DNA from 3 places in the Neobacillus terrisolis genome. Region 3 is predicted to be linked to each of the others. Evidence: riboswitches for the same ligand, from Rfam matches in the RefSeq annotation. Region 3 holds a riboswitch; each other region holds the start of a gene.

Region 1 (10,958 bases), on a different contig from region 3:
TAACAGATGTCAGTATTAGTAAGGATCAAAAAGTGCTGGAGCTTAGAATTCCTTGGCAGCTAATCAATGTAAAGGATCCAAGCCAAAAGCTGATCATGAGCGATGTTTGGAAAAATGGATTAAAGGGAAAAGAAAAGATAGTTGGCATTAAGATAGCGGTAGTGACAACAGAAAAAGACAAGCTTAACAAAACCCTTCCAAAAATGAATGCTGGAGTGTTAGATGAAAAAGATGTATTTCTATACGAATGGAAGGAATGGGATCAGCCGAATTTCCATGAGCGATTGAAGGATTCTTATTACATCATGAAAGAAACGTTTGGAACAAGTGGAAAATAAAATATGCCTTAAAGGAAATGGATGTATGGTCCATTTCCTTTTTTATTGGAATAATTCGTCAGACTAAATCGGTTTTCAAAGGAAGATAATGATAAGGTAATAACCTTTTTTAAAGTTCATTGGAGGTAATCAAAAGATGTTGAAAAAATTGATTTTGTCCCTTTCGATTATGTTTATGTCAATGCCGATTTTTTCTAAGGCTGAAATAAGAATGTTTAATGAGCCACCCTTTGAATTTTATAAAGTCTCTAGCGGTGACTCTTTTTGGTTTATTGCAAAACGATATGGTCTTGATTACAGACAATTAATGGCCCTTAATCCTAATGTAGAGCCAATGAACATGCATGTTGGCGAAGTGATCCGTCTAAAGCCGGCAGCAGGAAGTCCAAGCAATTTCCAAGATCAAGTTGCACAATTGGTCAATAATGAACGAGCTAAAAACGGATTAAGACCACTCGTTCATCGAGCGGATTTAAAAAATGTGGCCCAGAAAAAAGCACAGGATATGATTAACTCAAACTATTTTTCCCATACAAGTCCGAACTATGGATCGCCATTTACAATGCTAAAAACCTTTGGGATTTCTTATCGCAGTGCGGGCGAAAATATCGCCAAGGGCCAAACCACTCCACAAGAGGTCATGAACTCGTGGATGAACTCGTCCGGACATCGCGCTAATATCTTAAATCCAAACTACAATTGCATTGGTGTCGGCTTTTATCATGGAGCATGGGTTCAAATGTTTATTCAATCATAATGCCATTAGAAGGGTCAGCCTCCCTAAACATTAAGGGGGCTACCCTTCTTTTTTTGTTCGGTTACTTAACCGTTTTTTATTAAAGGCTGTGTTAAAGCTAAGTGTTGATTTTTTTACACAATGTTGATTGGAGCGGAAGGCGCCCGCCCCGCGGATAGCAAGCGCCTCTCGCTGCAATCAACAGTCAAGTTTAACACAGCCTTATTAAAAAAATTTTGTAGAATAGTCAATTTTGTTCACTTTCGAGCATAGATTAAGGTGGATGAAATAACATGTAGACGACCTTCTGCAGGACGATATATAGAAAAGAAAGGAAATGTTGAGGAGAAGCCATGAGTAGATATCAGAAATTACATGAAGAGACGATTCCATTTTTAAAAACGAAGATTTTTTTACTGCTTATATTCATTGCCGTGCTGATTTTTGCAACCAATTTATATTTAAAGAGTCTCATTAAAATTGAAGCGCCCGAAATCGATCTAGGCCGGAAAGTGGTTGTACAGCTCCCAAATGGCAAAGAAATTCAAACGTATGAAAATTTGCTTGTTGAAGAGGATGGCAAATTATACTATCAGGGTGAACTAAACACGATTGATGTTACCGGAGGAATTGTTGTTGTGGAAGATTGGAATTAGCGTATAGAAGGCAAAATTAACCGAAAAGGGAATCATTTTTTTCCAGACGCAGTCTTGTTTTAAGTGACTGCTTTTTATTTTTATTAATATAGTTCAAATAGCACATTTTCTTTATATGGTATGTAATTATACTTGAACTTTATATATTACGTGTTAAAATCAGTTAGGAGATATATTTGTTTTTTTTAGAGAACATTTTGAAGATACATAGCGAAAAAAATGAAACTTTTTCGTGAGTTAATTCGTCTAATATAACGGAGGATTAACCTAAGGAAACGTTCTTTAATTTTTCATTATTTGCGTTTCTACTTAAAAATTAATGTGATATAGTAATCTACATTCATTCAACTTTACTTGCAGTAAATGAGGTGTAAGATCGTGAAAAAGTTTTTTAAATCTCCAAAAGGATTGCTTAGCGGAAGTCTTTCTGTTTTTTTCTTAGCGATCATTCTATTCTGGTTAAAAACGTATATAGCCTATCAAATCGAATTTGATTTAGGGATTGATAACAAAATCCAAAAGTTCTTACTTTTTATAAATCCATTAAGTTCAACCTTATTGTTTTTGGGACTAGCGCTTTTGTTCCGGAAACGTGGTCAAAACGTAATGCTGATCATCATGAATTTTCTATTGTCTTTTCTCTTATATGCTAATCTAGTATACTATCGTTTCTTTAATGATTTTATTACTGTACCCGTTCTTTTACAGACAAAAACGAACGCTGGGCAGCTTGGGGATAGTGTATTATCTTTAATGTCTCCTTGGGATGTTTTTTACTTTACAGATACGATACTGCTAATCTTGCTTTTAGTCTTTAAAGTTGTAAAACCATTAAGTGGGAACAATCGTCGCCCAGCGGCCTTTGTACTTGCTGCGGCTGTAATTGTTTTCTTATTTAATTTGGGATTAGCTGAAAAGGACCGACCTGAGTTATTAACCCGTTCCTTTGACAGAAACTATTTAGTTAAGTATTTAGGGACATATAATTTTACTATTTATGATATCATCCAAAATGCCAAATCATCGAGTCAACGGGCGATGGCGGACAGCAGTGATATAGTAGATGTTGAAAACTACATTAAAGCAAATCATGCTGCTCCAAATCCTGAGTATTTTGGCAAAGCTGCAGGAATGAATGTCGTCTATGTATCGATGGAATCACTGCAAACCTTTATTATTGATTATAAAATTAACGATCTTGAGGTAACACCATTTTTGAACTCTCTAACACGGAATGGTGAGGCGTTTTATTTTAATAATGTCTTTCATCAAACAGGACAAGGGAAAACATCTGACGCTGAATTCATGATGGAAACATCTTTGTTCCCAATGTCTCAAGGTTCGGTATTCGTCAATAAGGCACAAAACACGTATCAGGCGATGCCGGGGATTTTAAAAACAAAAGGTTATACTTCAGCAGCATTTCATGGTAACTATAAGACGTTCTGGAATCGAAATGAAATTTATAAATCGTTCGGTTATGATAAATTCTTCGATGCAGAATATTATGATATGAGTGAAGAAAACACAAAGAACTATGGGATGAAAGATATACCATTCTTTGAACAGTCCATGCCATTATTAACGGGCTTAAAGCAGCCTTTTTATACAAAGTTTATTACGCTTTCAAACCATTTTCCTTTCAAAATGGATGAGGGAGACACCGATTTCCCTGCGGGTAATTTTGGGGATAATAATGTCGTGAATAACTACTTCCAGTCTGCTCATTATATGGATCAAGCATTGGAAAAGTTTTTTAATGATTTAAAAACAGCAGGTTTATATGATAATACTGTTGTCGTTTTATACGGTGATCATTATGGTATTTCCGAAAACCACAATGAAGCAATGGCCAATGTAATTGGGAAGGAGATTACTCCATTCGAAAATGCCCAATTGCAGCGAGTTCCGGTTTTCATTCATGTTCCGGGTGTAAAGGGTGAAAAGATTGAATCTTTCGGAGGTCAGGTTGACCTAATGCCTACCGTTTTACACTTGTTAGGAATTGATACGAAGGATTATCTGCAAATGGGTACCGACCTATTATCACCTGAACACCAGCAAACTGTTCCATTCCGAAATGGCGACTTAGTTTCCCCGGAAATTACCTTTGTTGGTGGTAAAGTATATGACAATGCTACTGGTGAATTAGCTGATCAGACATTATACAAAGATCAAATCGATCAAGTCAGCACAAGGCTAAAAATATCGGATGAGATCGTTTATAAAGATTTATTGCGGTTCTACACTCCGCAAGGCTTTACACCAATCGATCCTAAAGATTATCAATATGTGAAAAAAGCAAATCAAAAAGAAGAAAAACAAAAGTAAACAAATAAAAGGATGACCATAGCCGCATACGTTGCGCTAAGGTCATCCTTTTTTGTTTTGGCTGTGTTAAAGAACAATGTTGATTTTTGAACACTCTGTTGATTGGAGAGGAAGGTGCGAGACTCCTGCGGGAGAAGGTGTCACGGGAGACCCCACAGGCGCTATGGCGCAGAGGAGGCTCCCGGACTCCCCCGCGGAAAGCGAGCACCTGGAGCGGAAATCAACAGACTAATTTAACACAGCCTTTATTTTTTGAAATGATACATTGGGGATAGGGTTATTGGTAGCAATCTAACCGAAATAACCATGGTATTTTGTCATAAATACGGATGTAAGAAAAATAATTGCAGACAGAGGGGGAAAGGAGTATTATTATTTAGTATTTCTAAATAATTTTTATTTGTTGGGAAAGAAGATGACGTTGTGAAAAATGGCCTTACGCTAAGTGAGCAAAATGAGACTTTCAGTATTCGAAATGGAATTGCCCAAACGATTGTTTTGAATGGGAGTGCAGGCTATTTTCCCTTATTTGCGATCAGTGTATTAGGCGCATCAAATTATCAAATTGGACTGATCAACTCGCTTCCGCAGTTTATTGGAATGTTCGCCATGTTAATTGGTTCAGTCATCTTAAATAGGCTGCCGCAGAAAAAGGCATTCACGGCATACTCTTTTTTAGTTACCCGGTTGTTTCTTCTTGGGATGTTTATAGTTGTATACTTTCCGAAGGAATATGCTGGATGGATTTTTGTTTTCCTTGTAGGGATGATGAATTTACCTGGTTCCTTCGCTAATCTTAGCTGGCAGTCTTTAATCGGAGACTTGATTCCCGAAACAAGAAGGAGCAGTTTCTTTAGCAAACGTAATAAATGGATGACCATTGTAGGAATGATAATCACATTTTTGATAGGAGTAGGTTTGAACTTTTTTTCAAAAAGCAACCCCGTGCCCTATCAGTTTTTATTTTTGTTAACTTTTATATTTGGCATAGTCGAGGTTTATTATTTACTTAAACATACTGAAATAAGTCGAACCGTTCGTTCGAGAAATCAGAAACGGAAATTCACCTGGTCGATTCAGGGAAATAAGCCTTTTCTTTATTTTTTAATTTGCGGCTTGTTTTTCAATTTTACCTGGCAAATGGCTTGGTCACTATTTAGCATTTTTCAAATTAAATATGCTTACGCAACTGGATTTTGGATCAGCGTCATTACGGTTGCCAATCAAATTGGCCAAATTGTTAGCTATCAATGGTGGGGGAAAATGGCGGACAGACATGGAAATGCAAAGATGATGATTCCTGTTTCAATCGGCATGGCACTTGCACCGGTCCTAACAATCTTGTCCACAAACCTCGTATACTTGACCATTATCAATGCAGTAGCTGGGTTATTTGTTTCGGGTACGGTCCTACTGTTGTTTAATTTATTGTTGGAAACTACAACAAAGGAAACCCGTGATAACTGCATATCTCAATATAATATTTTATTAGCTATTATAGGTTTTATTGCACCACAGGTCGGGGTCCTGTTACTTGAGGAGATATCGATGAATTTTGCGATGATGACCTCGACATTTCTAAGACTAATGAGCAGTGTGTTCTTTTTTGTTTTTTATCTCTATTTAAGAAAAAGCGGGCTTCGTTCCTATACACCTATTCATACCCCGTAAACAACAAAAAGAATACGATTATGTGATTAATTGCAATGCTCTTGCCAGTATTTAAGATATAATGAGGGTATACATAAATAGGAGGCAGAAAAAATGGGACAATGTAATTTAGATCATTCACAAGAAGATGTTTACAAAAAGTATGAGTCACAAATAGAGTTTTTGCCATTAGAAATAAGAGATTTGTTTGAAAAATTTTTTAAAAATGAACACAAGCAGGAAATTTTAAATGAAGTGTTCCATCTTTTAAAAAAATATGATTTATCATCAGTTGAAGAACGAGAAAACAGAAATAAGCAGCTAAACTTACTATTAAAGAACCTATAAAAAAGGAATGTTCCCCAGCGACTTGCAAGGGGGGGCATTCCTTTTTACTATTATTCGCCAAGGTTTTGGTACTTAATATTGTTGTTCATCAAGAGCTTTAGTTATTGGGTTTTTAATTATTAATGAATTAAATCTTTTTTGATCCATTGAAGGTGCATAAAGCTGATAATGGTTTTTCCCATCATGTTTCACTTGATACATGGCAGCATCGGCATTTTTTAAAAGGGTTTTCATGTCTTTACCCGCCATAGGATAAATACTTATGCCGATACTAGCCGATATGTTTAACTCGTAATCTTCGACGTTGAAGGGGGTGCTAAATGACCGGACAAGTGATTCGGCAAGAGCATGGAGATATTCATTATCAACCATATTAGGAATAATAATAGAAAACTCATCACCACCAATTCGTCCAATGAAGGCCCCTTCATGAAACACGCTGTTAATCCGATCAGCAACCTCTTTTAATAATCCATCGCCAATTTCATGTCCAAGGGAATCATTAATATTTTTAAATCCGTCGAGGTCTAAGAATAATAGAGCCACACGGTGTTTATTTGATTTTGCATTTTTTAAGGCTTCCCTTAGTTTATTTTCGAAATGTCTTCGATTTGGCAGCCCGGTCAAATAGTCATAATTTGCAAGATGATGAACAATATCCGTTGCTTCTTTTTGTTTCGTAAAATCACGAAGATTAAAAACAATTCCTTGAATATGTTCATCCGCTAAATAATTGGTAAAAGCAGCATCACACCAGCGAATTGTTCCGTCCTTATGCGTAAACCTAATTTGTTGTAAAATAGGTTCACTAGGTTGATCGATAATCCTATGAAGGATGCCTTTCTCAAAAGCTAGAACCTTATCATCTATAAATTCAGTTAAATTAGAACCGATTGATTCAAGCGCTGAAAAACCAAGAATTCGTTCAAATGAAGGATTAAGATAACTGATTTCGCCATACTTATTCATGATTCCGATGATATCGTAGGAGTTATTCGTTAAGGCGCTTAACTGTTTATCTTTTTGTGCGAGATGAAATTCCATTTCTTTTTTTTCGGTAATGTCTTCTTTTAAGCCAACAAACTGATAGGGAGAACCAGAATCGTCTAATAGAGGAGTAATGATCAAACGGACCCAAATAATCTTTCCGTCTTTTCGTTTGTTTTTTATATCTCCACGCCAAATTTTACCGGAGAGGATCGTATCCCACAAATCACGGAAAAATTCCTTTGAATGGAAGCTGGCGTTAAATGTTCTGGTAGATTTTCCTATCAAGTCTTCAGGTCTGTATAGGGTTAAATCAAAAATATTTGGATTCCCATAAAGCACATTACCTTTAATGTCGGTAATAACGACGTTCATTGATTGATCGACCGCATAAACTGTCTTTTCATTAATTAAGATCTTGGCTGGGTCACACTCTGGAAGATGGGCCCATTGATCTGAAGTCTGATTAGCTATTTTTGTATCAATTTCTTTGGAGTCTGGCTTCTTATGTACAATGAGATTGCCATCAATTGATCCATTGTGGGTCATTCCAATTTCCTCCGCGATGAAGTATTCATTAATCAGTGTACAATATCATCTTTTTGAAAGATGGAGCTAATTTTTTAATTGTTTGAATAAAGTATGAACATTTGATTTAGAAAGATAGAAGTGAATAAAAGAGGAGAGATAGAAGTTTAAATTGTGACAAGCTTTTTTTATTTTGCTATAATATGAATGATTTGGAATTGATGTAGGCAGAATGTAGGGGAACTGGTGTTGCCAGTTGAGAAATTATCCTTAAGATGATGACCCTTAGAACCTGAACTGGTTAACACCAGCGGAGGGAACATATTTTAACAAAACAATGTTTGTTAGTATGCGCCCAGGTTTTATACTAGGGCGTTTTTTGTTTTGAAAATAGTTCTTTTTTTATAATGGTTACCGGTCTATGTCGTTACATACTTGTAATTTTATTGGAGGAGTAAACATGAAGAAGTGGCTTTTGTTAGTTGTTTTTGCATTATTTATTACCGGTTGTGGAAATCAGGATGATTCAAAATCGAAGCAAAAGGATACAAAAAAAACACTTAAAAAGGTATCGGTTGTACTCGATTGGACACCAAATACGAATCATACTGGTTTATATGTGGCAAAGGAAAACGGTTATTTCAAAGATGCAGGCTTGGATGTGGACATCATCATGCCTGGGGAAGCTGGAGCGGATCAGCTTGTCGCCTCTGGGAAATCAGAATTTGGTGTGGGTTATCAAGAAGGGGTAACACAAGCTCGAATTCAAGGCGTACCCCTAGTCTCAATCGCTGCAGTCATTCAGCATAATACGTCTGGATTTGCGTCTCCAGCAGCTAAAAATATCGTTACTCCGAAGGATTTTGAAGGCAAGTCTTATGGAGGCTGGGGTTCTCCAGTTGAAAAGTCTGTGATCAATTCATTAATGAAAACACAAAATGCCGATGTGGAAAAGGTGAAAATTGTTAACATTGGTGACGCTGATTTCTTTACGGCAGTAAAGAAAGATATTGATTTTGCTTGGATTTATTATGGCTGGACAGGTGTAGAAGCAGAGCTTCGCGGTGAGAAGATCAATATGATCTACTTAACGGATTACTCAGAGAAACTAGATTACTATACACCAGTACTGACAACGAATGAAAAGATGATTTCTGAAAATCCAGATACGGTTAAAGCATTTGTTCAAGCTGCTTCAAAAGGATATGAGTTTGCGATTGAAAATCCGGAGGATGCTGCAGACATACTTATTAAAGCAGCCCCAGATTTAGATGCAGAACTGGTGAAGAAAAGCCAAGCGTGGTTAGCGTCTAAATATAAGGATGATGCCGACCGTTGGGGAGAACAGAAGCTTGAGGTTTGGGAAAACTATGCATCCTGGATGTTAGAAAACGGCTTATTAGAGAAAGAGCTAGATGCGAAAAAGGCATTTACAAATGAGTTTTTACCTGAATAGGGAGGGGTTATCATGGCCAATTCACTCGTAAGTATACAAATTTTACCGAAACCAACCGATGGAGGGGACGTGATTCCGTTGGTTGATGAGGCGATTCGTGTGATTGACGAATCGGGGGTCAAATATGAGGTTCATCCATTAGAGACGACTATGGAAGGCGAGTTGTCTCAACTATTTTTGATCATCGAGAAAATGAATGAGCGGATGATCGAAATCGGATGTAAGAATGTAATCTCACAAATAAAAGTACTTTATCAGCCGGATGGAATTACAATGGACACTCTTACGGAGAAATATCGATGAAATATCTTCAAAGGAAAGGATGGAGGCCGGTTTCGGTTCTCCTTCTTTTATTCGTTTTATGGGAAATCATTGTAAAACAAGCGGAAATGCCTGAATGGCTGCTCCCGACACCATCTAAGATTTTGAAGGAAGCTGTATCGGGCTGGACGAATTTTTATCCGGATTTAGTATCGACTACAGGGATTGCAACGGAAGGGTTTCTTGTCGGAGTGGGTGTCGGCTTAGTGGTGGCTGTTTTGCTTCACTTAATGCCAGCACTTCGCGACTCGGTGTATCCTCTGCTTATCTTATCGCAAAATGTCCCGATTATTGTTCTCGCTCCTTTGCTTGTCATTTGGTTTGGATTTGGATTACTGCCAAAGCTTATTGTTATTACACTAGTATGCTTTTTTCCGATTACCGTTGCTGCACTCGATGGTTTTAAACAGGTTCCGATTGCGCAGAAACATTATATGCTAATGGCTGGGGCGTCAAAGACACAACTGTTTTGGAAGCTTGAATGTCCGTATGCACTCCCGTCCATTTTTTCTGGGTTAAAAATCTCTGCAACCTATAGTGTAATGGGGGCTGTTATCTCAGAATGGCTTGGTGCTGAAAAAGGGATCGGAGTTTATATGACGTTGGCCTCTTCTTCTTTTAGGACAGACAAGGTTTTTGTGGCGATTTTAGCGATCATGCTGTTGAGTCTCTTTTTCTTCGGGATCATAATAGGTTTAGAGAAATATTTTATTCGCTGGAAAGGGAAGGGAGGAGCATAAAGTGAGTCATTTAACAGTCCGTCATCTCACAAAAGGTTTTGGGCAAAACAAAGTGCTATCAGACCTTAACTTTTCGGTTGAAAAAGAAGAGTTTGTTTCTATTCTTGGTCCATCAGGTAGTGGAAAGAGTACTATTTTTAATCTGATCGGTGGTATTTTGACTCCTGAAACAGGAGAAATTTTGCTCGATGGGGAAACAATAATTGGAAAACGGGGCTCGATTGGTTTTATGCCGCAAACGCCTGCTCTTCTCCCGTGGCGAACTGTTTTGCAAAATGTACTGTTAGGCGGAGAGCTGCAGGGGGAAAAGGACCGTGATAAAGCGGTGGAAATGCTTAAGAAAGCGGGATTAGGGGATTATATACAAGCTAGACCTGATGAACTTTCTGGAGGGATGAAGCAGAGAGTGGCGTTTATTCGTGCTTTATTAAGTCCACAATCGCTCATTTGCCTTGATGAACCATTTTCAGCGTTAGATGAATTGACAAGATTAGAAATGCAAAAATGGCTCCTTTCCATTTTAGGGGAATATCGCAGGACAGTGCTTTTTGTTACTCATTCCATCGAGGAAGCGTTGTTTTTATCAGATCGCATTATCGTGTTATCGCCAAAACCGGCACATGTTACGGCTGAATTTACAGTACCATTTAAACGACCGCGTAATGAAAGTTTGTTCCTTGAAGAAGAGTTCTTAAAATGGAAGCGGTCCATCTATTTTTCACTTAAAAAATAGGGAAGTGAGCAGGTTGATAAAGATTATAGATTCACATATTCATTTAGATCAATATGAAGATGTTGAGATTAAAGCTATTCTTGATAAAGAGTCGTCGATCGAGGCTCTAATAACAGTTTCTATGAATTTACAAT
Region 2 (10,958 bases), on a different contig from region 3:
CAACCGGTTTACTCATCTGTCGGCCACATCTCTTCATTCAATGCCATGTCCCAGAACATGTATTCAAACCGGGTTGTATTAAGAAAAACCTCCTCAAGCTTTGCTAACTCTGCCTCCGGCTTTCCTAATGTAAGTTCATCCATTAATTCAATGCACCAAGTCGCAAGTGTCCCAAACTCCTCTGAGCTGTACATGGCAATCCATTCACCGTATAAATCGTGCTCTAATGCACCAGGTATCTCACTTAGCTCTTTGCCGATTTCCCAATAACTCCACATGCAAGGTAATAATGCCGAAACAAGCTCTGCCAATGTTCCGTTATTGGCAATATGAAGCATATAATGTGTGTAAGCCAATGTAATCGGAGAAGGCTTTGCATGCTCAAGTTCGTCTTCACTGATTTCGAACTTTTCGGCATACTGACGATGAAGCGACATTTCTTCATTTAATGTTGACTCTAATAATCTAGCAAATTTCCCCATCGCCCTAACATCCGTCGCTTTGACTGCGCCTAAAGCAAATAATTTTGCATAATCAATTAAATATAAATAGTCCTGAATCATATAAAAACGAAACTTCTTTGGTTCTAGCGTGCCATCTCCCATGCCTTTTACAAATGGATGAGCATGGTTTTTTCGCCAAATCGGCTCTAATTTTTCATATAACCGGCTACTAAACTTCACCTGCTGTCACTCCTTCATTCTTGGCTGATTTTGTATGACACCACTGATAAATAAACGAAACCATGACCTTTGTATAATCTAGTAACTGAGCGATCGATACTTGTTCATTTATCGAGTGGGCATTTTGTAAGTCTCCGGGTCCATAGATCGCAGCTGGGATACCCACTGCTCCAAACCAGCCCCCATCGGTAACCGTTGGTGATACATCGATTGCAGCCTGTTTGTTTGTTATCCGTTGATGAGATTGTGCCAACCGTTTCACTCCAGGATGACCTGGGTCGACCTCCAGGGAGGGGAATATTTCCCCACGATCTTCAATCATCGAGGTTCCGCCCCATTCAAAAAGTGGAGGATTTTCCCTTAACCACGGATCGCCCTTTGCAACCTGTAAAATATGCTCCTCAATTTCTTTTGCAACCTGCTCGTGATTTTCGTTTGGATAGTAATGCACAGTAATCCATAAACGGCACTCATCGGCAATAAATGCCGCATGCCGTCCTCCCTCAATCACGGCTGGATTAATCGTATTCGTTCCCGGTGAAAAACCGGGATAACTTTTTGTTATCGCCCAATGCCGTTCCAAGTCCTGAAGTCCGCTGATGATTTTCATCATTTTCTCAATTGCACTTGCAGCAAATAGTCCGCCACCGGCGTGGATCATATCTTTTCTCGTCGCATCGTGATAGGTTTGGTTACTTTTTACGGTGATCCAGCCTGTAATGACACCGCCTTGTCCTTGAATATGTAAATCACTTGTATCGACCACTACAGCAAAATCTGCGGTATAGCCTCGCTTACAGCATTGAAGTGTACCTGCCTCACCCACTTCCTCACCAATAACCGATTGGAAAAGCAGATTCCCAGGTAATTCAACGCCTGCTTCACGTAATAATTGAATCGCAAACAAAGCCCCGGCAAGACCGCCTTTCATATCAGCTGTACCGCGGCCAATAATGACCTCCTTATCTATTACCGCCGTGAACGGATCCGCTTTCCATTGTTCGTCCTCACTTACCTCTGCGACATCGATATGGCCATTGATAATAAGACTGTGAAACTCGTCGGGACTCGTCCCCTTAAGTGTCCCGACTACATTTGGATCGTTCGGATAAACATCCCACATATCAATAGAAAAACCTAATCTCGTAAGGAAATCCGCAACAAAAGCTTGCGCCTCTTTTGTGTTTCTTGCTGGAGGAGCGGGAGTTTTAAAGGATATCAGTTTCGCCAAAAGCGTAAACAGTTCCTTTTGTCGCTCCTCAACTTGATTTAATACTTTTTGAAGAACATCCGTCATTTTTTCCACCTCTTATCTGCATTTAAGACCCACCACATTTTCCTAGCCCTTAAACTCTAGGATGGGTAGTAGATTCATTAATTTTTCTTGCCGTGGCTGGGTTTCTTACAAATACTTTTAAGAGGATATAACCGATAGTGGCCCCCGCAAACGAACTAAAGATAAACGCTGGAATAAATCCAAATAGCGTAGCCTCTTTCCCAAGAAATAGAGTGGCAATTGGATAAGAAACAAGCGCTCCGATGATTCCTGTACCGATGACCTCCCCAACGTAAGCCATAAGCAACTTTCTTGTCTTTTTAAACAAGAACGCCGCCAAAAAGGCACCAAATATACTGCCTGGAAAAGCAAAGACAGATCCTGTTCCCATCATATTTCTTAAAATTGAAACGCAAAAAGCTTGAGCCACTGCATAATAAGGACCTAATAATACTCCTGACAAAACATTAATGAAATGCTGCATTGGAAAAACTTTCGTCACTCCGATCGGAATAAAAAATGCATGGCTAGTTAAAGTCCCAATCGCAATGAACATTGCTGTCAATGTCAATTTCTGTGTTTTCTGCATAAAAATACCTCCCAAAGTTTACACACTGGGAGGCAGAAAATGATACCTATTATTGGAGTCAAAATAAAAAGCAGACTCCAGCAATAGGAATCTACTTATGTATTCAAAAATGGATACACTTCCCTACGCTGGTATTACCCAGATCAAGTTTAAGGGTCAAAGACTTTGGATCTTTATCTCAGCCGGCCATTTCCCGGCACCCCCAGTGTGGAATTATTTAATTATTTAATCATTTATTACAATAACACAATTCAATGATCTTGCAAGGATTTTCTCTTATCAAATCCTTTAATGTTTTAAAAAAGTATTGGAATTCTTTTCAAAACAAACAATTATTTAGCATGAAATAGTAATTTATGGGGAAATTCTATAAATAAGATTCTAGCGAAGGGACTTTCGATGATGAGGACATTTCGAAGGAATAGAAAAATTGAGAAACTAAAAAGCGCAACGGAATCTTCACAACCAGATCATTCTCCTGATCTCCTAACGGGTAAGTATGATGAAGATCTTGAAATGATCAAAAAAGCCTTTGAAAAAAGTTCAGATGTCATCTTAAGGGAATTCAAAATTGGTGAAGCCAAGAAGATTAAAGCAGCCGTTATTTATGCAGATGGACTAGCAGATGCAACCACCATTCATAATTTTATCCTGGAATCATTAATGAACGAAACCCATGAGGTAGTACCACCTACTCATTTATTCTCCCAGCCTTCTTTATTAGAATGGGCGAAAAATGTTCGATTAGCAGTTGGTAATATCTCTGAAATTACCCATTATGATGAACTTTATACAATGGTGTTATCAGGGAATACGATTATTTTAGTTGACGGTTTTACAGGGGCGATTTCGGCCTCAACAGCTGGTTGGGAGGATCGTGGCGTTACTGAACCATCGGCTCAGACGGTTGTTCGTGGCCCAAGGGAAGGATTTTCTGAAAACATTCGGACCAATACTGCGTTAATTCGCAGAAAAATTAAGGATTCCAATTTACACTGTGAAGAAAAAAAGATTGGCCGAGTTACGAAAACAAATGTTGCGATTATGTATATCAAGGGGATTGTTAATGATAAAGTGGTCGAAGAAGTTCACCAGCGTTTAGATCAGATTGATATTGATGGTATTTTGGAAGGCGGATACATCGAAGAATTAATTCAAGATGAGACTTACACTCCGTTTCCAACCATCTATAATACAGAACGCCCAGACGTTGTGGCTGGCAATCTTTTGGAAGGCCGTGTCGCGATTATTGTTGATGGTACCCCCTTTGTTTTAGTCGTACCTGCACTGTTTATCCAAAACTTTCAAGTTTCAGAGGATTATTATCAACGCGCCGATATCGCCACTTTGCTAAGAATGCTAAGAATTATATGTTTTTTGATTGCATTGGTTGGACCTTCCTTCTACGTGGCGGTTACCACCTATCATCAAGAAATGCTGCCTACACCTTTATTAATTAGCTTAGCTGCACAACGTGAAGGTGTTCCTTTTCCTGCGTTTGTAGAAGCTATTATTATGGAAGTAACCTTTGAGATTCTCCGAGAAGCAGGTATTCGAATGCCTCGGGCAGTAGGTCAAGCCGTATCAATTGTTGGAGCATTAGTACTTGGACAAGCAGCTGTTGAAGCTGGAATTGTTTCTGCATCAATGGTTATTGTTGTCTCGATTACAGCGATCTCCAATTTTGTTTTTCCTGCTTATAATATGGCTATTTCCGTTAGGATGCTGAGATTTCTAATGATGTTTTTGGCTGCTTCATTTGGTTTGTACGGAATTACCTTAGGGTTATTAGCGCTTTTACTCCATTTAAATAGTTTAAGGTCTTTTGGTATACCCTACATGGCTCCTTTTGCACCCTTTGTGTTAGAGGATCAGCGAGATACTCTCTTTAGATTGCCTCACTGGCGATTGCTTTCACGACCAAGACTAGTCAATCAAAAGAACATGAGACGTCAAACTGATGCGATTGCAACCAAGCAACACCAAAAAAATTAGAGTCTTTTTGAAAAGGGATGAGAATGGATGAAAAAAAAAATCATATTGTTGATTTTTATTTCATGTCTGTTGATACTATCCGGGTGCTGGAATCGGAGAGAGTTAAACGAGCTCGCTTTAGTGGTTGGATTGTCTATCGACAAAAAAGATGGCAAATATATTTTGGGGGCTCAAGTGGTTGAACCTGGTGAAGTGGCATCGCAAAAAGGCGGAGGCAACCGAACCCCTGTTACAACCTATTTTGAGGAAGGGGCTTATCTATTCGAGGCCGTTCGAAGAATGACGACAATAAGCCCGCGTAAGCTTTATTTTTCTCATTTACAAATACTCGTTCTCGGCGAAGAAATAGCGAAGGAAGGTTTTAGTGAAGCGTTAGAGTTGCTTACAAGGGATCCTGAGTTCCGTAAGGATTTTTATATTATCGTTTCAAAGGATGTGAGTGGTAAGGATATTCTTCAAAATCTTACTCCTCTCGAAGCGATACCTGCTAATAAATTGCGCTCATCACTTGAAAGCTCTGAAAAATCCTGGGCGCCAACGGTTGCAATCCAAATGGATGAATTAATTACAGACCTTACAAGTGAGGGAAAGAACCCTGTTTTAACTGGTATCACGATTAGAGGGAATAAGCGTAAAGGGCTTACTTCTGGTAACGTTCAACGTATCACCCCCTTTGCACGTCTTCATTATAAAAATGTAGCCGTATTTAATGGAGACAAATTAATAGGCTGGTTAAATGAAAAAGAAAGCAAGGGCTATAACTATATTACCGACAATGTAAAAAATACAGTTGGGAAAATTCCCTGTCCCGATGGTAATAAACTAGTTTTGGAAATTATCCGGGCAAAATCCGAAGTAACCGGAAAAGTGGTAAATGGAAAAGTACACATAAATATCAAAATGTCTGGTGAAGCCAATGTAGGAGAAGTGGCTTGTAATATTGATTTAACTAAGCCGGAATCGATTAAGAAATTAGAGTTGTCTGTTAACAAAGTGAATGAACACATTCTTAGCCAATCGGTAAAAAAAGCAAAAAAACTACGCGCTGATATATATGGTTTTGGAGAAGTCATTCATCGTGCAGATCCACAAAAATGGAAGGTTCTTAAGAAAGATTGGGATCAGCATTTCGTTGATTCAGAAGTAACAATACAATCTGATTTTAAAATCAGACGAACAGGTGTTTTAAACCAATCCTTCCTTAAAAATGTAAAGGTAGAATAGTGAATGATTGCGATCTTCGGAATTTTCATTGTTTGTTCGATCATCACCCTAATTGAAGTGCCTAAACTAAAAAAAGAAAAAGCCTATAAAGAAATATTCTTCTTCAGTTTGTTTCTTTTCCTTGGAACAGCTTTTTGGATTGTAGTAGCCTTAAGGATTAAAATCCCTAATCCGATGGATTGGCTACTAATCATCTTTGTACCAATTGGTAACATGATCGATCTACTTTTATCGTTTTAGGAGGTGTGGTTAATGGCAGAAGAAAATGGGAGAATCTCCAATAGCCAATTTCAAATATTAATTATCATGTTTGTGATTGGCACATCTATCTTAATTACTCCTCCATTAACAGCCATTCAAGCGAAACAGGATGCTTGGCTCTCGGTCTTACTGGGACTTGGTTTTGGATTAATCCTAGTTTGGTTATACAGTATATTAGCCGGTCGATATCCTAACATGACGATCGCCCAGTATAGCGAAAAAATATTGGGAAAATGGCTTGGAAAATTTGTAGCTTTTTTCTTTTTTATTTACTTAATCATCTTAACATCCGGATTATTAAGAATTTCAGGAGATTTATTAACGACACATGTTTTACCTGAAACGCCCATTCAAGCAATTGAAACTTTATTATTATTAGTCGTTATCATGGGGGTCAGACTAGGGCTCGAAACATTCTGTAAAACTGCAGAAATGCTGTTTCCTTATATTATAATTTTTTTATTTTTCCTAATTCTTTTTTTGTTACCTGAATTTAAATTTGAAAATTTGCAACCATTTCTTGAAAATGGTCTTAGCCCTGTACTCCGTGGATCAATTCGAACATTAGGTGTCCCTTTTTTGGACATTGTTATCTTCTTGATGATTAGCCCTTATGTTAATTTACAAAAAAAGGTGAAAAAATCTATGCTATTATCTACCTTAGCGGGGGGCATAGCCGTTTTTGTGATAACAACAACCTCCATTTTGGTTCTGAGTGCCCAAGAAACTTCCAGGTTCTATTACCCGACCTTTGTACTAGCTCAGAAGATTAGTATTGGCGATTTTATTGAACGGATTGAGATTATATCCGGTGCGACGATTTTTATTTCTTTATTTATGAAAATTACGATTTGCTTTTACGCTACTGTATTATCCATTTCTCAAACTTTACAGTTAAAAAATTACAAAATATTAACATTGCCGTTAGGAATCATCATTGTTGTCCTTTCAATCGCCTTATACCCAAATATTGTTTATTTTCATTTCCTTCTTTCAAAAGCCTGGACCCCGATCATGCTGATTTTCGGGCTATTCTATCCTCTTCTCTTACTATTTGTCGATATGGTCAAAGCGAAGGTCTCTAAAAATAAAAATATTCAAATGAATCATTAAAAAGGTAGGTAAACTGGGATGAACCAGGTAAAAATAAGCCCTTTTCAATTTTTTTGTTTAGTTTTTATGTTCGAGCTTGGGAGCTCGATTGTCGTAGGACTTGGATTACAAGCTAAACAGGATGCGTGGTTGGCGATCTTGTTAGGAATGGCAAATGGCATCCCATTGTACCTTATTTATTATTATCTCTTTACGCAGTATCAGTATATCTCCCTAACAAGTTACATCCAAAAAATTCTTGGCAAATTTCTTGGAATCCCCTTGTCATTTGTATATATCCTTTATTTTTTCTATATTGCTTCGCGGGTATTACGTGACTTTGGCGAGTTAATGATTACTTCCACCTTAAACGAAACACCATTACTGGCTGTAAATGGGTTTATGATTGTAATTATTACCTACGGTATCCTTTGCGGCCTTGAGGTGATTGGCAGAACGGGTGAATTTGTTTTTTTTATCATGATGGTACTCATTTTTTTTGCAATTGCCTCTCTTTTTTCATCAGGTCTTATCAAACTTGAAAATTTAGCACCCTTTTTAGAAAGCGGATGGAAACCTGTAATCTCAACCGTTTATAAACAAACCTATACATTCCCATTTGGTGAAATGATTGTTTTTACGATGATTCTTCCTTATTTGACTAAACCACAATCCGGCTGGAAGGTAGGGATATACGGAATAGTAGCCAGCGGTGTGATTTTAAGTTTTACGATTGCCTTAGAAATAGCTATTTTAGGTGTAAATGGCGTTGCTACGTCCCCGTTTCCCCTTTTAGAAACAATTTCTAGAGTAGAAATTGGCGACTTTATTCAAAGGTTAGATGTTATCGTTGTAGCAACATTAATTTTCGGAGTTTTTCTAAAGATTATGGTGTTTTTCTATTCCGGTTTTGCCGGAGTCACTGAGGTCCTTAAATTAACAAAGAAAAAGCACAAAGTGATAGGAACTTTAGCTGTAAGCCTTTTAATCCTCTTTTATTCAATCCTAATGGCAGGTAGTTTCCCTGAACATATTGAGATTGGCTTAGAAAAGGTTCCTGTCTACCTGCATTTACCCTTACAGACAGGAATACCGGTATTGTTGTTTATCATTACCATCATTCGCAAGGGGCTAAGTAATATCAAAGTAGAATCCAAAGAAATGTGAATACGTAAAACAATAGAATTACTCCACCATTTAAATGGAGTAATCCTGAGGGACGAAAACCCTTAATTGCTTTGGTTTAACATAAACCTTATCTTTTACAGTTAAGTTTAGGGTCCGGTATTGTTCCTTAGAAATCTCCGCTTCGAGAAACTCATTTGTATCGATTCTCCTTAGTTCAACCCGTACAATCGGTCCTATTTTATGGAGGTGAACAACCCTCGCCTGTACTGCTTCGTTTGATATTTCCTCTCGAAAAATATGAATATCGTGAGGGCGAACATATCCGACTGCATCGGTACTCTCCTCTACTTCAACAAAATCAGGTGCATCGATTTCAAAGCTGCCATCACTAAGTTTTCCTAGTCGCAGCCTTCCTGGAAAGACGTTTACATTCCCTAGAAAGTCAAAGACAAATGGATTTTTTGGATGCTCATAAACCTCCTCCGGACTGCCGACTTGTTCAATTCTTCCTTCGTTCATGACAACAATTCTGTCCGCGACATCCAATGCTTCTTCTTGATCATGAGTAACAAAAATACTTGTAATATGAAAATCATCATGGAGTCTTCTCAGCCACCTGCGAAGATCCTTTCTCACTTTGGCATCCAACGCTCCGAATGGTTCATCTAATAATAATAGCTTTGGTTCAACAGCTAAAGCACGGGCTAAGGCAACACGTTGACGCTGTCCCCCTGAAAGCTGAGCGGGAAAGCGGTCGGCATAAGCTTCCAATTTGACTAGCCTCAGAAGTTCTTCTACCTTTGCTTTGATTTCTTGTTTGGTTGGGCGGCTTTTTCGAGGACGTACCCTTAAACCATATGCGATGTTATCAAATACAGACATATGCCGGAATAGGGCATAATGCTGAAACACAAACCCTACCTTTCGTTCTTTTGTGGTAATGGTTGTCATATCTTTATTTTCAAAGAAAATACTGCCTTGGTCAGCAGCCTCCAACCCGGCAATAATACGCAGCAACGAAGTTTTACCTGAACCTGACGGCCCTAATAGGGCAACCAGTTCACCCGATTCTATTTTCAAATTAATGTCATCCAATGCTTTATGAGCACCAAACGTTTTTGAGATATTATTGATGGATACGCTCAACGGTTATCCCTCCTTCTTTTTAACCTTGTTTACTTTTTTATTCCGTTTGCTTTCCACTCAACATAACTTTTTATAACTAGGGTAATAACCGCTACAATCGACATTAGGGATGCCACGGCAAAAGCAGCAGAAAATTGATATTCATTGTATAAAATTTCAATATGAAGCGGCATTGTATTCGTCATCCCGCGAATGTGCCCCGATACAACAGAGACTGCCCCAAATTCACCTACCGCACGGGCATTACAAAGAATCATTCCATATAATAACCCCCATTTAATATTGGGAAGGGTGACAAATAAAAATGTTTTCCAACCGCTTGCACCCAGGGTAATCGACGCTTCCTCCTCTGCCGAGCCTAGCGTCTGCATTAATGGGATTAGCTCCCGAGCGACAAACGAAAACGTTACAAATAATGTAGCCAAAATAATTCCAGGCAAAGCAAATACAATCTTGATATCATGTTCAAAAAGCCAAGGGCCGAATAACCCATGTGCACTGAATAATAAGATAAAGATTAATCCGGCAATGACGGGTGAAACCGCAAATGGCAGATCAATGATTGTAATGAGAATGCTTTTCCCTTTAAATTGAAACTTTGTAATTACCCATGCTGCGGCAATGCCAAATAGTGTATTGATTGGCACTGCGATGAGAACAACGAGCAAGGTTAAACGAATAGCTGACAATGCATCAGGCTGGGTAATGGAAGCAAAATATACCGCAACTCCCTTTTCGAATGCTTTAACAAAAATTGCAATGAGTGGTAAAAGTAAAAACAGACTTAAAAACCCAAGCGCCAACGCTATTAACAGCCACCGGATGATTCTTGGTTCATTCGTTGTGTTTGCGCTTAGCATTGCTCCACTTGAATGGTTAATCGGAACATGTCCTGCCATGAAGTACACCTCCTTTATTCATTGGCATAACGCCTGTTAATCCACCACTGAAATAAATTGATCGTTAATAATAGGATAAACGAAATGAGCAGCATGACCGCAGCAATGGCAGTTGCCCCTGCATAATCGTATTGCTCCAGCTTCGTCATAATTAATAATGGAGTAATTTCCGTTTTCATCGGCATATTACCAGAAATAAACACAACGGATCCATATTCTCCAATTGCCCGTGCAAACGCTAACGCAAATCCAGTTATTACAGCCGGGAGTAATTCGGGAATGATCAGTTTTGTAAAGGTTTGAAACCGATTAGCTCCAAGGCTTGACGATGCCTCCTCCACCTCTTTTTCCAAACTTTGCAAAACAGGCTGAACCATTCGAACAACAAACGGCAAACCGATAAACGTAAGGGCAATTGTTACCCCCAGTTGAGTATAGGCAATCTTAATGTGAAAAAACTGTCCTATCCACCCATTTGGTGTATACAGAGTGGTTAGGGCAATACCGGCAACTGCTGTAGGCAGGGCAAATGGTAAATCAACTAATCCATCCATAATCTTTTTTCCCGGAAATGAATAACGGACCAATACCCAAGCGATTAAAACCCCAAACACAAGATTGATAAATGCTGCTGCAAAGGATGCTCCAAAGCTAAGTTTATAGGA
Region 3 (10,958 bases):
GTTTACTTGATGCGTATAATCAATGGAGAGAATTAAGATACGAGAATCATATTGCCAATATGCAGGCACAAAATAAATGCCCCGATTGTAATGGAAAGGGCTACCACACCTTTCCCGTAAATGAATTTGTTTATTATTCCAATCCGTATGATTGCCCTGGCTGCAATGGCAGCGGCCAGTTTACCGACTGGAACGAACTTAAATAATTTACCGCATTAACGTGCCGGGGGACTGTCCCCCGGCACGTTAATGCGGTAAATGCTTACCTGCTTCGGTCTGTTTTTCCTCTTTTTCTTTGCCAAGGTATGGCTATTGAGAGTAAAATGAATGAAATAGGTTTCCAAATCATTGAAAAAGAGGTCTGGACTACGCCCATGAAGTTATTTCATTCAGCTCAAGAAGCAATTATACGTTTTTGGAAAAAAAATCATATCACGCAAATTTTTCTATTGGTCTCTTTAGTTTTCATTCTATTAACTATATTATTCTTTGCTTTCATGGCAAGCCGTGCCAACGTCCAAACATTAAAGGACGGCTTAAGTCAAGCAACCATCATTTATGATAAAGATGGGGATATTGCCAGTACCCTATCTACGAATCGGACGAAAGGGGTTAAAGTCGAAGAACTCCCTGATCACGTTAAAAATGCCGTAATCTCCATAGAGGATGAACGATTTTACGAACATAACGGCTTTGATATTAAAGGGATTGCCCGAGCCTTTATTAAAAATATATTTGCTTTAAGCATAACAGGCGGGGGCAGTACGATTACTCAGCAGTTAACAAAAAATGCCCTTTTATCACCTGAGCAAACCTATAAACGTAAAATCGAAGAGCTCTTTCTTGCTGTAGAAATTGAAAAGCATTATGAAAAAGATGAAATATTACAAATGTATTTGAACCAAGTTTATTTTGGAAGCGGAGCATGGGGAATCGGTTCTGCATCCAAAAAATACTTCAATAAACCAATCGACCAAGTGACGATTAGCGAAGCCGCATTGCTGGCAGGATTATTACAGTCCCCTTCAGCATTGGATCCATATCAAAACTATGATCGAGCCATTAACCGTAGAAACACTGTACTTGCTAAAATGAAAGAATTAGGAAAGATCACAACAGAAGAATATAAAACCGCCCGCAATGAACAAATCAAACTCGAAGATGGCGGTGGAAGCTTTATCGAACGCTCCTACCCTTACTACGTCGATGCTGTTTTAAATGAGGCAATCGGTGAATACGGTCTGACTCAGGATGAAATTTTAACCCGTGGTTACCGAATCTATACGGAAATGGACCAAAACTTACAAGCTTCACTTGAAAAAGTGTATAAAAGAAATGCTTTGTTTCCACGAAGCCAAGATCCAGCAGTCATGGTACAAAGCGGAGCAGTCCTGCTCGATCCTCATTCAGGCGGAATTCGCGGGGTTGTTGGCGGCCGCGGAGACTATGTTTTCCGAGGCTTCAATCGCGCTACTCAGCTTAAGGCCCAGCCCGGATCGACCTTAAAACCACTGGCTGTATATACGCCTGCGCTTGAACAAGGCTACGAGACCACGTCCATGCTCGTTGACCAACAGATGGAATTTAGCAGTTATCAACCTGAAAATTCATCGAAAACCTATCAAGGGGAAATTCCGATGTACAAGGCGGTTGAAAACTCCGTGAATATTCCTGCTGTTTGGCTTTTAGATAAAATAGGCCTAGCAAAAGGGCTTGATTCATTAAGGCGGTTTGATATTCCTTATGAAAAACAGGATGAACATTTAGCAATCGCCCTTGGCGGGATGCACAAAGGGGTTTCACCACAACAAATGGCTGAAGCATATTCCGTTTTTGCAAACAAAGGAAACCGGGCAGAAAGCCATTTTATTACCAAAATTGTCGGTCCCACAGGAAAAATTATTGCAGAGCGAAAAGTAACAACAAAAGACGTAACCTCCAAGAAGGTTGCTAATGACATGACAGCCATGCTCTTAAATGTTGTCGAAACTGGAACCGGACAGCGAACCAAGCTTCCAAATGTGCAAATCGCCGGAAAAACCGGTTCAACTCAGCTTCCTTATAATGATATTAATGGTACGAAAGATCAATGGTTTGTCGGTTATACTCCAAACCTTGTTGGGGCTGTGTGGCTTGGATATGACATGACCGATCGTCAGCATTATTTGCCTAATAGCAGTTCTGACACGGTAGTCCCTATTTTCCGGGCGATTATTGAGCAATCTCTGCCTTATGTCGAACCTGGCGAATTTGAGACACAATCCGTCAACAGCCAGCTTTCTCAAGATGATCACACGGAAAAGGTGATCAAAGAAAAAACAGAGGAAGTAAAGAAAAAAGCGCAGGAGATAGAAAAACTGATTGTCGAAGAGAGCCCGAAATGGAAGCAGACGATCGAAAAAGGAGTTCAAATCCTGATCGATATTAGTGGAAAAGTAAAAGAAAAAATAACCGACCTTTCCAAACCGTAACATTTCTAAACTTCTTAATCCTTGGCTTTGTTAAAGAACAATGTTGATTTTGAGTACTCTGTTGATTGGAGCGGAAGGTGCGAGACTCCTGCGGGAGAAGGTGTCTCGGGAGACCCCACAGGCGCTATGGCGCCGAGGAGGCTCCCGGACTCCCCCGCGGAAAGCGAGCACCTGGAGCGCAAATCAACAGCCCAATATAACCCAGCCTAATCCTTAAAAAAGAGGTTCTATCCCGAAACACGCAAATGTGCTGTTATCCGGGATAGAACCTCTTTTAAGCCGTTTTATTCTTTTTTCCACTTTCTGAAAAAACATCAATCGAGTTCTGCACAATCTCTTTTTTTAAGTAAATGGTTGATAAAGCCATAGTCATCCCCAAAATCGCCCAAAACAGTGGTGCCACTGGAACCGTGCTTATATTGAAAAAGGCTTGAACCAAATAACCGAAAATCGCGGAAAGAAATCCATACAATTGGATTTTCCTGTCCCCATCAATCCTTTTCAAAGCAAAATACGCATTCTTAAAAACAACCAAAAGTAAATACAAATATACCAGCAGTGCCGGAACACCTAAAGTAATCGCCATTTGTAAATACTCATTGTGAGCCTTATCAACAATGATATCCCCAAAAACTTGCTTCTTTTCCTCATCATTTGGAAATACTTGATCAAATGTATCAGGTCCTGAACCTAACCAGAAATTTTCTGAAACGAGAGGCAGGGACTTTTTCCAAATAAACAAACGAAACGAACCTTCACGCCCGGTACTTGTTTGTGTAGCAATACGATAAGAATCAGAAAAAAGCGTCATAGCCCGTTCATTAAGGGCCCCTTTTTCTGCAAAATTAATGGCCACCATTAAAAGGAATAACGTCATTAATAATACAATCCATTTTTTCCAAAGATATTTTCTTTTTAAAATAACTATGAAAGAGACAAAGATAAGTCCACAAAAAACACCGACCCAACCGCTTCTTGTTCCTGAAAAAATTAACGATACAAACGCTAAGCCTATCGTTGTTAAGTAAAAGGCGGAAAGAATTCTCGTCTTTGCCGTTAAATAGATGGAAATAGTTAACATGATAACAAGGACAAGATAAGAGCCAAAAAAATTAGGATTGTCAAAGAAAGAATAACTTCGAATTTCGTTGTAATATAGAGGAGTTCTAGGCAAGAAATCTAAAAAATAATGCTGGAGAATTCCATATGTCGATACAAAAATAGACACAATCGCCATGCCCGGAATAATCTTTTCGATCTGCTTTATTGTCATTAATCTATAGGAAAATAACAAAATACTTCCGTAACAAAGAAACGTTAGTAAGCCTTCGTGTCGGCCTAATCTGCCATAAATGGATGCGTATTGATTGACTGAAAAAATGGTTGAAAATCCAACTAAACACAGGAAAACAAAGACAATTAGTTCAATTGAAAAATAAGGCTTTTTTAAATTTACTTCCCATGATTTTCGCTTTATGATTATACTTAACCACGTAAGCACAACAAAAAGCTCCAAATAGATAAACTTTATGTTTGTGTAATACCTTTCAATCCCCCATGGATAGATGAGGAACGGAAATAGCAGAATAAACCAATAGACCATAATTAGCTCCTTTAATAGTCGACTTACTTACAAGGTGAAAAACCTAGCACAACGCAACGGCCCTTACAATCTATTTTAATATAACATTACCTAAAACACATATTTGTTTTTATATAAGAAGAAAGGACGCCCTTAACGGCCGCCCTTCCTATGAATTAGTTCATTTCAACCTGATTTCTTATTTTCCGCGCGGCCCCCGTAACGGAAGGAGCTAAACTAATCGCAGAAATAACTGCAACTCCGTTCGCTCCAGCTTCGATAACTGATGCGCTGTTATCTCCATTGATTCCCCCTATTCCTACAATCGGAATGTCACAACCATTTTCCCTTAATGCTTGGATTAGAGAAAATCCCGCTGCTTCCTTTGCATCTTCCTTCGTTTTTGTCGGAAATACCGGGCCAATCCCTAGATAATCCGCCCCATTTTTGATTGCAAACTCTGCTTCCTCAATCGTATGGGCCGAGACTCCAAGAATTTTGTCGCCAATCAGTTTCCGCACGCTTTCAACAGACTCATCCTCTTGCCCGATATGAACTCCATCTGCATCTAATCTGAGTGCAAGCTCCACATCATCGTTGACAATAAACGGAATCTTGTTTTTCCGGCACAATTGCTGCAGTTCCTTTGCCAATGCAAGTCTTGCAGAACCCTCTAGCGCTCCTGTACCCTTTTCACGAAACTGAAACAATGAAATTCCGCCCGCGATCGCTTCGGTTAATACTTCAGTTGGTTTCTTCGTACAATTGTTGCTTCCTACGATAAAATAAAGCTTTAGCAGCTCTTTTATTTTGTCTCGATTGATCCTTGCCATTTTTGGCTTCACTCTTTCTCTTAAAATATTTCTATTAAACTTTGACTCTTTTATATTTGGCGTTGATTTCCGCTCCAGGTGCTCCAATCAACAGAGTGTTAAAAATCAAAATTGTTCTTTAAATATGCCAAACTATTAATAGCTGCCTCTGCGATTATAAGCCCAATGATTTGTCGGGCCGTGCCCCTGTCCAAGCTTAAGGTCGTCTTCAATTGCCGCTTGAATAAACTTTTTAGCGCGTGCAACTGCCTCATGTGCGTTTTGGCCACTAGCTAATCCTGCTGTAATCGCTGCTGAAAAAGTACATCCCGTTCCATGGGTATTTTTGGTTAAAATTCTTTTACTGTTAAAATAACTAAATTCCTGACCATCAAACAAAACATCCATCGCTTCTTCTTGTTCCTCATCATGTCCGCCTTTCACAACAACATGCTTGGCTCCAAGATCCACGATTTTCCTCGCCGCTTCACGTTTATCATCCAGAGTTTTAATCACCATTCCGGTAATCACTTCCGCTTCCGGAATATTTGGTGTAACAACCATTGCAAGTGGAAGAAGATGCTCCTTCAATGCTGCTATCGCCTCATCCTGCAATAAAGAGGCCCCGCCTTTAGCAATCATCACTGGGTCAACGACAACATTGTTCCATTGATAATGTTTGATTTGCGCAGAAACAGCCTCAATAATCTCCGCACTAAATAACATCCCTGTTTTTAGTGCGTCTACCCCTAAATCATCCCCGATTGCTTGAATTTGCTTGATGACAGCTTCTGATGTTAACGGGTAGACCCCATGAACACCAAGTGTATTTTGCGCTGTAACTGCAGTGAGCGCAGACATTCCAAATACAGCTAATTCCTGAAACGTTTTGAGATCGGCCTGAATTCCTGCTCCCCCGCCGCTATCTGAACCGGCAATCGTTAATGCTTTATTTGTTACCATTTGTAGTCACCTTCCTTAAGAGATTTTTTCAATTCTGCTGTATTGGATGATTTCATCTTTGGAAATTTGAGATAAACTATTTAATAATTCAATTTGAAAGCTGCCCGATCCATTTACAGCAGCCTTCTTAGCTGCAAGCTCTGCAGCGATTCCATAGACTGCAAGGGCTGCAGCACAAGCTGTAACTGCATCTGACTCAACAGCATGGAACGCACCGATGACGGAAGTTAACAAACAGCCTGTCCCGGTTACTTTTGTAAGGAGTGGATGACCATTGCGAATTATGTAGGTCGACTTCCCATCAGAAACAACATCCTCTTTTCCTGTTGCAACGATAGTCGAGTTTAATATTGCAGCGGTTGTTTGGACTAAATCTACTACATCTCCCTGGGCATCTCCGCCATCCACACCTTTTACTGTCCAATGTTTCCCAGCGACATTGGCAATTTCAGCAGCATTTCCTCTAATTACAGAGAACTGAATGGACTCAATTAAGTTTCGAGCAGTTTCAGTTCGATATGGTGTCGCCCCTGCTCCAACCGGATCAAGCATTACCGGAACCTTATGCTGATTACCTGCTTTACCTGCTATGTGCATTGCCTCGACCGTATTTTCATTAAGAGTCCCAATATTGATGACAAGTGCCTTTGCTATTTTCACCATATCCGCTACTTCTTTACGGCTATCCGCCATAACTGGCGAAGCTCCAAGCGCCAATAGCCCATTGGCGGTAAAATTGGTGACAACCACGTTGGTAATATTATGTATTAGCGGATTTTGTTCACGAACTTGCTGTAATAAACTAGCGATCTTTTCATGATTCATTATGAATTTCTCCTTTTAAAAAAATGACTGTGTTAAACTTGAAAGTTGATTTCCGCTCCAGGCGCTTGCTTTCCGCGGGGCGGGCGGTGAGCCTCCTCGGAGCTAAAGCTCCTGTGGGGTCTCACCTGTCCCGCTGCTCCCGCAGGAGTCAAGCGCCTTCCGCTCCAATCAACATTGCGAAAAAATCAACACTGAGCTTTAACACAGCCTAAAAAATAAAAAAGCCAGATCCTAATCGGACCTGACTTCGTGAGTGAAAGAAATAACGTAAAGCTTTTCCACTACTTTCCCACGCTGGTATCATCCAGATCAGGTCCAAAGGGTTGAAAACGAAGCTCGAATTCTCTCAGCCAAAATTGGCACCCCTAGTAGCAACCTATTCATTTACTTAACGTAAATATCATAGCTTTATTCATCATTTCTGTAAAGAATTATCTGAAAACCAGACAACCTGCTAAACTACCATTCGAACTCAAGCTGATTCCCCAAGCTCATGCTCAGCAATAATCTCATCAATCTTTTCCATCGCATTTACAGCATCAGTGCCTTCAGCGCTAATTTTAATCGATGCCCCTTCAGGAATCCCAAGTGACATCACACCCATAATGGACTTTAAGTTTACCTTTTTATTATTGTACTCAAGAGAAATCTCAGATTGGAAAGGTGCTACTGAACTGACCAGCACTGTTGCTGGGCGTGCGTGAACTCCAGCAGAACTTGTAATCTTATAAACTTTTTCTAACATGATCTATTCCCCCAGCTTTTTATATTATTCGTTTACTAAATCCTCAACCGTTGCTACAACCTGTTCGACTGTGAAACCGAATTCCTCAATCACAACATTCCCAGGAGCAGATGCACCAAATTTATCAATACCTAACACTCTTCCCTCAAATCCAACATAACGGTGCCAGCCAATAGAAGCTCCCATTTCTATCGCCAAGCGCTTTGTAATTCCACTTGGTAAAACGGATTCCTTGTACTCCTTGGACTGCGCTTCAAATCGATCCCATGACGGCATGCTAACGACAGAAACAGAAATTCCTTTTTCCGCCAAGACAGCTTGTGCTTTAACAGCCAATTCAACTTCGGATCCTGTTGCAATTAAAATTGCATCGGCGACAGCCTTTTTACCTTCTGAAAGCACGTAAGCACCCTTCGAAACCTTTTCGAACGTATCCTCTACAGCACCGTCAAGTATCGGCAAATCCTGTCTTGATAACACAAGCGCAGTTGGTGTATCGGTTGACTGGAGCGCTAACTTCCATGCAGCCGATGATTCGTTTCCATCTGCAGGGCGTATCACTGAAAGACCTGGAATTGAACGCAATGCCGCCAACTGTTCAATTGGTTCATGCGTTGGCCCATCCTCCCCTACCGCAATACTATCATGCGTTAGTACATAGGTTACTGGAAGCTTCATTAATGCGGCCAAACGAATTGCCGGGCGAAGGTAATCAGAGAAGACGAAGAACGTCCCACCAAAGGTTTTTAACCCCCCGTGTAAAGCAATCCCGTTCATTGCTGCTCCCATTGCAAATTCACGTACACCATACCAAATGTTCTTTCCACTGTAATCAGCACGGCTAAAATCGTGTTTATTTTTCATATACGTTTTATTAGAGCCCGCAAGGTCCGCAGATCCGCCAAAGAACGCTGGAACAACATCAGCAATCGCATTAATGGCATCACCTGAAGAAGAACGTGTTGCAATCTTTTTTCCTACCTCATACTTTGGTAATGAAGTCTCCCAATTGCTCGGAAGCTTTCCGGCAATCGCTAACTCAAGCTCATTCGCAAGTTCAGGATAGGTCTCCTTGTATTGAGAGAATAAAACGTTCCAATCTGCCTCAACTTTCTCTCCAGCCGCTTTAACTGCTGTCTCGAAATGAACATACACATCTTGAGGAACATAGAAGCTTTCTTCATATTCCCAGCCGTAGGCTTCCTTGGCTAATGCAGCTTCTGCCTTCCCTAGCGGTGCACCATGCGAATCTGATTTACCACCTTTATTTGGGGAACCAAAACCGATCGTCGTTTTGATTTCAATTAAAGTTGGCCGAGCTAGTTCCGCTTTAGCTTCTTTAATTGCTTTAGCGATCTCTTCCACACTATTGCCATCCTCAACGCGAAGCACCTGCCAACCGTACGCCTTATAGCGTTCTTCTACACTCTCTGAAAACGAACGATTTAAATCTCCATCAAGTGAAATATCATTTGAATCATATAAAACAACTAATCTACCTAATCCTAAATGACCTGCAAGTGAGGAAGCCTCAGCAGAAACACCCTCCATTAAATCGCCATCACCGCAAATAGCAAACGTAAAGTGGTCAACCACATGATACGAATCACGATTATACTTTGCTGCTAAATGCCGTTCCGCCATCGCCATACCAACTGCTGTGGAAATTCCTTGCCCAAGCGGACCTGTCGTGGCGTCTACACCTGGAGTATGTCCAAATTCCGGGTGACCAGGCGTTTTACTGCCCCATTGACGGAACGACTTAATATCGTCCATTGATACCGCATAGCCAGATAAATGTAATAAACTATATAAAAGCATTGAACCATGACCAGCAGACAATACAAAGCGGTCACGATTAAACCAATTTGGATTGCTCGGATTTTGCTTCATGAACTTCGTCCATAACGTATACGCCATCGGCGCGGCACCCATCGGCATTCCCGGATGTCCAGAATTCGATTTTTCAATTGCATCGATGGATAAAGTTCGAATCGTACTAATGGATAATTCTTCTACATTTTTTTTGGTTGAAACTGCTGTCACAAAAAACACTCCTTAAAAATATTTTTGTTCGTCAAACTAGTTATATTGGAGGTATTCCACTCCTGTATTCCTAACAATCAATTCCCCGGACTCTAAATTATTTATCAACCATAAGTTGATTTGCTCGGCCAACTTACTGGCAAGAATTCGATCATTTGCCGTTGGATGCGACCCCATACAAAGTGCCTCATCCATCTTCATCGCCTTCCAATCTACATTAAGTTTCGCAAGAACCTGTTCGTCCATCCCCTCAGGGCTAAATTCTTCATTGTAAAATAAAACAGTTGAAGTCTTATCATTAGAAAAGTTAGACTGGATCTCATCACAAATCTGCTGCAGGCGATCCTCCGAAAAATTCACAGACACATAGTACCCTTCCGCAGCTACTGCCAATTCCTCAAGCATCCTGTCCGGAGCCTTGCCAGGCACTTGTACACCAAACAATCTTGGTTTGTCGTACTTCACAGAAGCGATTGTATCCTGAATCTTCAATGCCCCTTCAACAATCGAATTCAATGCTGTATCATAACCTAATGTTGAGTCGGAGCCGGGTATATCATTTAAAATCGAAATAGGAACGAACAAGAGCTTCGGTACTGCGCTATCTTTTTGTAAGCCTTCAATAAATGCTTTCGTGCTTGCTGTTCCCATTACGATTAGAGCATCTAAATCGGTCATTGCTTCAAACAATTTGGCATGACTTGATACTGACGATGCTTTTAATAATAATTTCTGAGAACCATTGACTTCATCGTACTCAATACTCTTAAAATGAACCTCTTGTTGATGTTCGCGTTCGATTTCAATTCCAATATATTGATGATGGATGGCACGATTTGCCACCACATGATGAATTAGTTGTTTGAGACCCGAAGGATAGATACCGAAAATAACAAGGCCAATTTTCATTGCTGCCTCACCCCTTTTTTTATTTCCCCCTTATTTAGAGGTCAACCAGGCCAAGCGATTTATGGTTGCGATTAAATAATTCCCTAACATTGTTCACCTTTTCAGCAAAGGTTCCTTGCTCGGAATTAAATAATGCTGAAGTGCCTAAAACAAAGATGTTAGCCTCTCGCTCTACTAAAGGAGGTATCGTATGTTGATTTATATTCCCGTCCACTTCTATTAATGGTTTTTTCTCGAGCGTAGCCATTACTTTATTTAAAGCATCTAGCTTGTCTAAAACTCTTTGGTTAAATTTTTGTCCAGCAAACCCTGGATTTACGGTCATCATCAGGATCATCGGAACTTTTTCAAGAAAAGGAATAATCATTTCGATTGGACTCTCAGGGCTTAATGCCAACGCCGGTTTAATTCCCTTCTCTTGAATGGTATAAATATCTCTTTCAATATTGTCGCTTGCTTCAACATGGAATGAGATGTATTCCGGATCTAGTCCAGCATACATGTCAATATATTTTGCAGGGGTTTCAGTCGCTAAATGAATATCAAGCGGGATGGATGTACCGGCCTTGATTTGCTCCAAAACATATGGCCCCATTGCCAAGTTA

The links. Region 3 has a riboswitch for thiamine pyrophosphate ahead of thiM (hydroxyethylthiazole kinase). Riboswitches for the same ligand answer to the same signal wherever they lie in the genome.
Region 1: another riboswitch for thiamine pyrophosphate. It lies ahead of ACI48O_RS04615 (ABC transporter substrate-binding protein); the one in region 3 lies ahead of thiM (hydroxyethylthiazole kinase).
Region 2: another riboswitch for thiamine pyrophosphate. It lies ahead of thiW (energy coupling factor transporter S component ThiW); the one in region 3 lies ahead of thiM (hydroxyethylthiazole kinase).

Annotation. Positions count from the first base shown of each region.
Region 1 is NZ_JBKFGH010000006.1:127,423-138,380, forward strand. Features, by position in the region: gene ACI48O_RS04580 (hypothetical protein) at 1-338, shown strand, start outside; gene ACI48O_RS04585 (CAP domain-containing protein) at 475-1,095, shown strand; gene ACI48O_RS04590 (hypothetical protein) at 1,428-1,730, shown strand; gene ltaS (lipoteichoic acid synthase) at 2,109-4,061, shown strand; gene ACI48O_RS04600 (MFS transporter) at 4,485-5,732, shown strand; gene ACI48O_RS04605 (hypothetical protein) at 5,826-6,059, shown strand; gene ACI48O_RS04610 (diguanylate cyclase domain-containing protein) at 6,132-7,595, opposite strand; TPP riboswitch at 7,801-7,910, shown strand; gene ACI48O_RS04615 (ABC transporter substrate-binding protein) at 8,035-9,030, shown strand; gene ACI48O_RS04620 (thiamine-binding protein) at 9,043-9,333, shown strand; gene ACI48O_RS04625 (ABC transporter permease) at 9,330-10,091, shown strand; gene ACI48O_RS04630 (ABC transporter ATP-binding protein) at 10,093-10,824, shown strand; gene ACI48O_RS04635 (TatD family hydrolase) at 10,829-10,958, shown strand, end outside.
Region 2 is NZ_JBKFGH010000006.1:172,711-183,668, reverse strand. Features, by position in the region: gene ACI48O_RS04855 (ABC transporter ATP-binding protein) at 1-16, opposite strand, end outside; gene tenA (thiaminase II) at 9-683, opposite strand; gene ACI48O_RS04845 (acetylornithine deacetylase) at 673-1,980, opposite strand; gene thiW (energy coupling factor transporter S component ThiW) at 2,030-2,548, opposite strand; TPP riboswitch at 2,652-2,762, opposite strand; gene ACI48O_RS04835 (spore germination protein) at 2,951-4,543, shown strand; gene ACI48O_RS04830 (Ger(x)C family spore germination protein) at 4,571-5,767, shown strand; gene ACI48O_RS04825 (hypothetical protein) at 5,771-6,007, shown strand; gene ACI48O_RS04820 (GerAB/ArcD/ProY family transporter) at 6,020-7,141, shown strand; gene ACI48O_RS04815 (GerAB/ArcD/ProY family transporter) at 7,160-8,287, shown strand; gene ACI48O_RS04810 (sulfate/molybdate ABC transporter ATP-binding protein) at 8,318-9,394, opposite strand; gene cysW (sulfate ABC transporter permease subunit CysW) at 9,424-10,293, opposite strand; gene cysT (sulfate ABC transporter permease subunit CysT) at 10,308-10,958, opposite strand, start outside.
Region 3 is NZ_JBKFGH010000008.1:31,885-42,842, forward strand. Features, by position in the region: gene ACI48O_RS05770 (methionine aminopeptidase) at 1-206, shown strand, start outside; gene ACI48O_RS05775 (transglycosylase domain-containing protein) at 375-2,471, shown strand; gene ACI48O_RS05780 (O-antigen ligase family protein) at 2,746-4,074, opposite strand; gene thiE (thiamine phosphate synthase) at 4,230-4,886, opposite strand; gene thiD (bifunctional hydroxymethylpyrimidine kinase/phosphomethylpyrimidine kinase) at 5,022-5,828, opposite strand; gene thiM (hydroxyethylthiazole kinase) at 5,844-6,653, opposite strand; TPP riboswitch at 6,923-7,030, opposite strand; gene ACI48O_RS05800 (phosphocarrier protein HPr) at 7,126-7,398, opposite strand; gene tkt (transketolase) at 7,423-9,444, opposite strand; gene ACI48O_RS05810 (6-phosphofructokinase) at 9,481-10,353, opposite strand; gene ACI48O_RS05815 (ribulose-phosphate 3-epimerase) at 10,388-10,958, opposite strand, start outside.